DNA from 4 places in the Aphanizomenon sp. CS-733/32 genome. Region 1 is predicted to be linked to each of the others. Evidence: predicted binding sites of a transcription regulator. Region 1 holds the regulator's gene; each other region holds the start of a gene.
What was found. Region 1 encodes NtcA, which controls nitrogen genes in cyanobacteria. Its sites were predicted from a motif close to TNTGTANNNNNNNNTACANA; they were not measured.
Positions count from the first base shown of each region.

Region 1 (2,209 bases):
CTTGTCATCTGGCAAGTAGGTAATGCCCAAATTAGCCCCGGCTTTGTGTAGTTGTTGGGCAATTCCCCAAGCGATAGAACGGTTATTGGCAATACCTGTAACTAGGGCATTTTTTCCAGATAGATTCAGCATAAACATTGCTAATGTAATTCATCATTAGGAGCATACTAGAATCTGAGCCTAGTTTGACTGCATTAGGCTAGGGATTTTTCAAAATGCTCCAGAAGTAGGCAGTAAGCCGCAAAAAATCATGGACATGTTTGCAAAAATTCTCAAGAAATTGACAATTTTTAGAGGCAAAACTTTTGGAGTATAATTGGTGAAACTACTTATCAATAATTACTAGCTAAACGGAACAACAATTATGTATCATTATAAACGAAAGGCTAGGAATTCCGCGTTTGAGTATAGGAAAAAACAGCAAGGTTAATGGTGATTTATTGATTTTTCGGGTGTATTCTTAGGTAATTAGTTTTTGTTTTTCTGGCATTGGGTAGGGGAAGGGAGAAATGATAGTGACACAAGATAAAGCCCTGGCAAATGTTTTCCGTCAAATGGCGACCGGGGCTTTTCCTCCGGTGGTGGAAACATTTGAACGGAACAAGACGATCTTTTTTCCGGGAGATCCTGCTGAACGAGTTTATTTTCTTCTCAAGGGTGCTGTGAAACTGTCGAGGGTGTATGAGGCAGGAGAAGAAATAACGGTGGCTCTGCTGCGAGAAAATAGCGTCTTTGGTGTGCTGTCGTTGCTGACAGGCAATAAGTCTGATCGATTTTATCATGCAGTGGCATTTACTACTGTAGAATTACTTTCAGCCCCAATTGAACAAGTTGAACAGGCACTGAAGGAAAACCCAGAGTTATCAATGTTGATGCTGCGAGGTCTGTCTTCGCGGATTCTACAGACGGAGATGATGATTGAAACTCTTGCTCACCGCGATATGGGTTCAAGGTTAATTAGTTTCTTGTTGATTCTTTGTCGAGATTTTGGCGTTCCTTGCGCTGATGGTATTACCATTGATCTGAAGTTATCCCATCAGGCGATCGCTGAGGCAATTGGCTCTACCCGCGTTACAGTCACTAGACTGCTGGGAGATTTACGCGAGAAGAAAATGATTTCCATTCATAAAAAGAAGATTACTGTGCATAAACCTGTTGCTTTAAGTAAGCAATTTACTTAAAAGTTATGGGTAAATGGAGTTAGCACGGCTTCTATTTTTGAGGTAATGCGGTTTTAGGGTCTCCCTAAGTAGCGTCACTACCATAGAGATTAAACCGTTAATTTGGAGGAAAGTCTCAAAATTGTCTAATTCCTACTTTAGCCTAACTCCATTTATTCACAGACAATGGTTGAACGTAGTAGGCTGTATCGGTCAGCATTGCGGTAGTTAAAAATGGCCACCGGGTACATCCTTATTGCAGCAATTCTTATTTTGGGAGGCGTAATTGCCACCGTGGGCGATCGCATCGGCACACGGGTTGGCAAAGCTCGTCTCTCACTCTTCAATTTACGTCCGAAAAAAACTGCTGTAATTGTGACTATTTTTACAGGCAGTCTAATTTCTGCATCAACTTTAGCAATTCTCTTTGCGGCTGATGGTGGATTGCGAAAGGGCGTATTTGAATTAGAGGATATTCAAAGAGATTTAGGGAACAAGCGGGAACAACTAAAAATCGCCGAAGCGCAAAAAAGCCAGGTAGAAGGTGAGTTAAACAGAGCCAGACAAGAAAAAACTCAAGCACAGGAAGAATTACAGAAAATTAATCAGTCATTACAGGCAGCAAATACTAAACAAAAGACTACACAAGCTCAACTCAATCGCACTCTTAACCAGCAAGCTAAGACCCAAGCCCGACTTAATGCAACTCAAAGCCGTCTGGGTGGAATTGTTGTTAGGTATCAACAGGCAAGAAGTGAATTACAAACTCTCTATAATCAGCGAAAAACATTACAAACGGCAGTAGAAGAGTTAAAGGCGGAACGAAAAAGATTATACGCTGAAGCAAAACAGGCTATTGATGAAGCGAAGACGGTAATTGAAAAACGCGATCGCAAAATTGCTAAATTAGATAAACTTATTCAAAATCGTAACCTCGAAATTAAACAGCGGGAAAAAGTTATTATAACTAGAGAATCTCGCTTGAAAGAATTAGAGAAACAACAACAATTTTTAGATCAGGAAGTAGCTAGACTAGAAAAATATTATCA
Region 1 is NZ_JAQMSE010000245.1:27,926-30,134, forward strand. Features, by position in the region: gene fabI (enoyl-ACP reductase FabI) at 1-132, opposite strand, end outside; gene ntcA (global nitrogen regulator NtcA) at 510-1,181, shown strand; gene PN471_RS21650 (DUF3084 domain-containing protein) at 1,395-2,209, shown strand, end outside.

Region 2 (2,209 bases), on a different contig from region 1:
GCTTCTAGAACGCGGTTAGCTGCCAAAGTCACTGGACCATTAGCCGCTTCTGCGACAAATTGGGCTTTGATTTGATGGACATTTTCTGCGGTAATTTGGTTTTCCAAAGCGGCAGGAATCAGGACATCACAAGGTAAAGTTAATAAGTCTGCATTACTAATGGGTGTTGCTTGGGGAAATCCCACTACGCTGCGATGGTTGGCCGCAGCGTAGGCTTTGACAGCAGGAATATCAAGACCATTTTCGGCAAAGATACCCCCACTAGCACTGGAAACAGCGATAATTTTTGCTCCTTGTTGGTGTAGCAATTCGGCCGCTGCCCCACCTACATTACCGAAGCCTTGAATTGCTACCCGGACTCCTACGAGGGATTTACCGTGATCGGCGATCGCTTCACGAACAATAATCATCACACCGCGCCCAGTCGCCATTTCTCGTCCCAGGGAACCACCAATAGATAATGGTTTACCTGTAACTACTCCGGGGACAGAATGACCAACATTGACAGAATAAGTATCCATCATCCATGCCATTTCCCGTGCCGATGTTCCCATGTCTGGTGCGGGTATATCTACGGATGGTCCAATGTCTTTAATTAATTCGCTAATATAACGGCGACTAATCCGTTCCAATTCCCCCATACTGAACTTTTTGGGGTCTATGGGAATTCCGCCTTTGCCACCACCGTAGGGAATGCCTAACAATGCACATTTCCAAGTCATGAGCATGGCTAGGGCGGATACTTCTCGTAATGTCACTGCTTCATGGTAGCGAATACCACCTTTATAGGGGCCTAAAATATCGGAATGTTGTACCCGATGTCCAGCAAAAACCCGCACTTCCCCATTATCCATTTTTATGGGAATGGAAACTGTGACAACTTTTCGAGGGTGACTGAGTATTTCTACGATACCTTGATCTAATTTTAATTCTTTAGCAGCCCATTCTAAATAGCTACAGGCTTGATCATAAGGGCAAATATGCGCTGGAGAATGATTTTCTATAAGTGGGAGAGACGTTGTCACCATAATACCTACTCCTCATCATCGTATGTTTCTGAACCGGATTGATATGGTTAGCTTACCCTCTTTTTTGGAAAAGATGTCAATTTTGTAGTTTCTGTTACAATTTTATTGTAATTTGTGTGCTGTGAGACCTCTGGACAGATAAACTGTAAAAATATCTAAATTTTGGCGTTGCTGATTAAGGATTATGAATTTTAGTCTCACGCAGAGGCGCAGAGGCGCAAAGTTTTAGATTTTGTTTTTTCTAATTTCATACCTCAATTCAGCAACGCCTAGGTCAACATAATAAAACCAAACTGTGTAAAGAAAAGTAAAATCTTCCAAAACCTCTTCACTCTTGCCTTTTGCCTCTTGCCTTCCTACAACGATAATTTTTAACGCCAGCCTACTTAAATGAATGTTTCAGGTGTAAAACTCCCATGTAAACCATAGGGAATATGATGTTTGAGATGTAGTTTTGCAATTTCACCTTTTTCCAGATTTACAGCATCTAAAATCACGACATCTGAACGATGATGTTCTGCATCATAAACTAAAGCTATTAGCCAGCCATCATCTTCTGTTTGGGAATTTGGACGAGGAATAAAAATTGGTTCACCGATGAAACCTGCTGGTGCAGCACTCCATAATTGTCTTTGTTGTGACTCTAAATCAAGTTTGAAAATTGCTTGGAGGGGTGCATTTCCCGTTGATTTATGTGCCGCAGCCGTGTATAGATAACGATAAGATTTACCGACATGATGAGGGTGAATTGTGGGAAATTCACAAGATCGATCATCTATTAAATAATTTTGAACTGTATTGGTTGGTAAATTCAGATTAAATCGCCAAAGTTGCCCAGGAGAATTGGCATCAAAATCTGTTTCTCGATAATCGCTATTGGGTTCAACTTCTGGTAACGATTCATAGCAAATAGAATCAATGATAATTTCATTACCCACTTCAAAAGCATTAACATGATGGAAAATAAAACCTGCCTGAGTTTCTAAAACTTTGATTTTTCCAGTTGGGTTTTGGCGAGGAATAATGATAATTTTTGTAGGTTGATTTTTTTGGACTTTAATACATTGGGCGGCGCTAGATATTCCCAAAGCAAAAGGTATGGGGTTAAAACTAACAGGATTTTGGAAGAAAATACAGTAATTTTCTGTAATCACAAAATCATGAATGAAGCAAAAACCAGC
Region 2 is NZ_JAQMSE010000095.1:14,517-16,725, forward strand. Features, by position in the region: gene PN471_RS07320 (Glu/Leu/Phe/Val family dehydrogenase) at 1-1,028, opposite strand, end outside; gene PN471_RS07325 (carotenoid oxygenase family protein) at 1,415-2,209, opposite strand, start outside.
Region 2: a site for NtcA is predicted at 1,110-1,129, ahead of PN471_RS07320 (Glu/Leu/Phe/Val family dehydrogenase). Genes of this name have one in related genera too.

Region 3 (2,209 bases), on a different contig from region 1:
AACTTAAAAATTAAGAACAACTTCCGTTTGTTGTTTGTTAGCTGTTACCTGTTTCCAGAATAATTGATAATGGTTTAAGTCTACTGAAAATTTCAGACGTAAAAATCTAGTTATGAATTCTACTGTTTCTCAATCTACGTTCCTGTTAACTTTTCTGTTATCAGTTGGCTTGTTTTTCTTTATACGGGCTTCAACTAAAGACCGGACGGAAGTGATGCGATTGGCTTCAGAACAAGATGGGAATACATTAATGGCTGCATTAAAAGAGTATTTTCGCTCTCGTGCTTATCGAGTCGCAGCGGTAGATGCTGCTAAAAATCAAGTCACTTTTGAAGGATTGGTTAGTCCTAGCTGGTTTTTAGCTATATTTTTGACTGTATTAGCGTCCGTAGGTTTGGGTTGTTTGGCGTTGGTTCTATCAATGCTGTTTCCTGATTTTGGGCAATTTTTTCTAGTCATAATCCTGTTTTCGCCTTTAAGTGGATTATTGTACTGGAAAAAATCTGGAAGACTTGAGAAGGTATCACTCAAGATGGAAAATATCCCAAGTGAACAAAACTTCTCAAGTACAATCACTGTAACTGCCCATAGAGATGAACTGGCTGAGTTACAAAGGGCATTACAGCTAAAGACGCTTGACTGATTGTTCGGGGTGAAAACTAGCATTATCTAGATTCATATAAGCTTCTGACTCAAGTTTTGAGGAAATCAGCAGTAGGGAAGAAGAGAAAATTCTGTTAGTGCTGTTAATCTTCCTGATGCTGGGGATGTCATGAGGAAAAATTTAAATTGGTGGACAGAGCTTGATAGTAGTCCAAATTAGTGAGAGCATAAATAATTCCTGCTTCATTTTTTGGATGACCCTAGCCCTGTCACTATTCTCTTTTGTATAAGCTGATAAAAAGCTGATTAATCTAATCTCTTATAGATTAATTAGGGATTAATTATGCCGTAACTTGAGAGAATGTATTTAAACCCTGCTGGCAAATCCAACCAAAAAATTAAAAAAAATGGAATTTTTGAACAAACTGGTCACAATTGCCAGTTAATTATTCACGGAGTCAGAAGTCACATTTGCAAGATATGATAGTCATTTGTTGTTTAGTTACTAGCCACAGCAACAGCGGCAGGTTCTGGTACTGGTGCTGTTGGTGATTCTAAAATCCTAAGACTAGGGAACAAGAAATGATTCTCTTCTACGTATTGAGCGCCAAACAGACCTTTTTCCGCCCAGAAATAACGGTCTGTTGTATGTTCGTTGCGTTTTACTAGTAGCAACGCCGGTGGCATGATACCTTCAGCTTGAATAAACTTTCTTGCTGCTGTCACAGGTTTATCTTCGCCACTTTCAATGCTGTACTGAGGGATATGCTCAAGTATGCGTCGTCCTTCTTGCCTACGACGACTCTTCCGTTTGCGTCTCCTTGCCAACCTATTGTCCTCCTGTTTCAAGCTATAGACTGTAGTTATCGCTACAAAATCCGTCGTCATTATATAAGTTCTATCTCAAAAGATCAATAGTTTTTAATGTTTTGATACAACTGGGGGAAAACTCTGAAAAATGCAGAATTAAAAATTAAAAAAATTGCTGACTTTTCAGCCATTACAAGACTAAACTAGATAGCTATAAACCTTGATTGGGGACTGGGGACTGGGGACTGGGTAATTTCGTTCTTCCTTGCTCGGTGACTCGGTGACTCGGTGACTCCTTTTTCCTCCTAGATTCCTGAACTCATGCTAATGTCTGCCAGTTCTGATTTTCTTGCTCTATGTCGAGAGCAAATGGCTCTGCTAACCCAAGGGATGGGAGCGAGCTTTAGCGTTGTTTATTTGACGCAAGAACTAGTAGAAAAATCTACAGCAGAGGCGCGACTAATTCCAGTAATGGTGTATCCAGAGACTATAGCATTAAATCCTAGTGATGAATATAGTGACGTGGGGGAAGGTTATCCTGTAAAGTTAGCTAATGTTTTGGCATTACCCAATCAGCAAATGAGATTGTTAAAACCGACTCCAATATCCTCCCATGAATCAGGGGAATCGGCAGCAACAGGAAAACAAAATTTACATGATGCACAAGATGAATACTGGCTGAGTCATAACCAAATTGTTTTACCTTTGATTCATGAAGGCGTAATGATGGGGTTATTGGTGACGGCCAGAGAAGATAGGGAATGGAGTGAACGAGAGGAACGGGAAATTGAACGGA
Region 3 is NZ_JAQMSE010000164.1:978-3,186, forward strand. Features, by position in the region: gene PN471_RS13110 (cofactor assembly of complex C subunit B) at 113-643, shown strand; gene PN471_RS13115 (DUF3155 domain-containing protein) at 1,102-1,431, opposite strand; gene PN471_RS13120 (sensor histidine kinase) at 1,735-2,209, shown strand, end outside.
Region 3: a site for NtcA is predicted at 1,460-1,479, ahead of PN471_RS13115 (DUF3155 domain-containing protein). Genes of this name have one in related genera too.

Region 4 (2,209 bases), on a different contig from region 1:
AAAGTCCCGGATATTGTTGGAAAGCCCGCACATTGGTATTGTTCAAATCAATTTTCTTACCAAATTCGGTTCCCAGCTTCTGATCTGCTCTATTTTGACTGGCGATCGCTAAAACTGGAACTTGATTTCCCACAAAGCTATTGAAACTAACAGCTTGGGCTGTTTGGGTAGTTCCCAGCATTCCCCAGCAACCTAGCAACAATGTAAATACAGTAAATAAACGCACCAATCCTTTCACGATTTTTACCTCTTTTTTTCCAGGAATAATAAAATTTTGCAGCCAAAAGCTATGAACTATAGGGCATAAGCCAGAAGTGTCAGGATGTGAGCGCAGTTTCTTTGCTAACTTGATCCCGGGTTCTTCATGGTTTAGCTTCATGGTTTAAGCTTGGGAGCTTGCACAACGGTCATCAAAAACTAATATACAGCGTATCAATATCCATAATATTTACGACTAGTTGGTTTGATTGGACTTTTTCCAGAAATTTGACCTCATAGCACCTCTGCGCCCATTTTTCGGTGTTTGCCTGAATTGATGGGAATTTCACGCCAGAACTGCTGCTAATAAGAAGAGACTATCTACTAAGATTGTACTCAAAACCGCCCCCCCAAAAGCATACCAATAGGATTGTTTATTCAGTAAAGAAGCTGTTCCTACTGTCATCAGCATTAGAGCCAAAATGACTGCCCAGCCTTCTCCCCAAGGTGTTTGGACTTGTGTTAGGGCATTCTGTAAGATTTGTGAAGCACCAGATGGATCTGTTCTCATAATTTGTCGCCAATAAGGCATCAAATCCACCAAATAAAAATAAATATCGGTTAAAACCGTTCCTAGTAAAGAACCCAGGTAAAACCAATTGCCGACTTTACCGCAATTTTTCGCTAAACACCACACAGCAAAGGGTAGTCCCAATGCTTCTATGGGTATATGCCAGATTGGTTCATATCTTAGCCAACCCCAATAAATCGCTCCTGTTAACCAAGTCCAGCTAAAGCCAAAAAGTAAATCTCCCCACAGGTAGGTTTGCGAACGTGACATTAATCTCATACTGAGCCAAACCCACAATCCTGTCATTAATACGCTAAGAATGGGAAATGTTCGCACTAACGGAGCTTCTACGAACACTGGTACTGATACTAAAAATACTGATGCTAAAAATATTAACCAACTTTGTCGGGAAGATAGGAAATTTGGTAAATGAGGATTGTTCAGGCTGTGATTGATATCTACAGTCGGGTTAGTAGCTGTATAGGCAGAAAATGTATGATTAATCAAAGTTTCTAATATTTGTTACTAAACTTTACTTATCTTCAGAATAACATAACTGAAAATCCCCCAGGGGGGCATCTTGATTATACATGAAATTTATTTATAGAGGTATGCACTCAAGTTGTAGGAATAGACCGAAAAATTTGAGATTTTGGATGGGGAATTTTCGGTACAGGTTCTCTGCTCCTTCAGGGCGGAATTGATTAAATAATTTGGGTATATGGTGATTGAATGATAAGTGATTTGTATGGGATTTTGATAAAAAAGAACTTTCTCAATAAACAGGGGTCTATTCTCATAATTATTGAGAATATTATCAATAGTCAAACGAGTTTTGGTGATTTCAGCTTGGGGGCTTGACAGTGTTCTGAGTTTTGGGTATGCTCATGGTATGAGTGGGAAAGTGTGCGCCCATATATATAGGGTTTTTATTTATCAAGATAATTAGGGTTTGCTGAAAAAGTTGTCTGTGAGGGCTAGGAGTCAGGAGTCAGGAGTCAGGAGGAAGAATTAGAAGAAGAGAAGAATAGTCTTGAATCTGGTCAACTGATAGGTTTTTGCTAATTTCCACCCTTATTCCTTGCACCTGATTCACCTTTTTCAACCCTCAACCTCTTGATATATCTAAGTTTTAGCTTTATTAAGCAAGCCCTAATTATTTCCCAAATCAACCCCAGAAGTAGGGGAAATAAGAAAATAATATTTGTCCTCATCACCAAAATGCCAAGACGTTATCTTGGATCTCAAAATGAAGATGCAATTGCAGTAGATGTAGAACTGGGAAACATGGTTAAAATCTGAAATAAGCAAGTAATTAAGAAATATCGAACTCAGAAATAATGCACACAGACACGATATTCTACCAAATCTTCCTAACTTTTCACACCCTCTTATTTGAAATCCTGGGTGAACCTACAGAAAATGCCAAAGATTATCAAT
Region 4 is NZ_JAQMSE010000119.1:77-2,285, reverse strand. Features, by position in the region: gene psbU (photosystem II complex extrinsic protein PsbU) at 1-238, opposite strand, end outside; gene PN471_RS09075 (DUF3120 domain-containing protein) at 545-1,276, opposite strand; partial or broken gene PN471_RS09070 (DUF2887 domain-containing protein) at 2,110-2,209, shown strand, end outside.
Region 4: a site for NtcA is predicted at 1,279-1,298, ahead of PN471_RS09075 (DUF3120 domain-containing protein). Genes of this name have one in related genera too.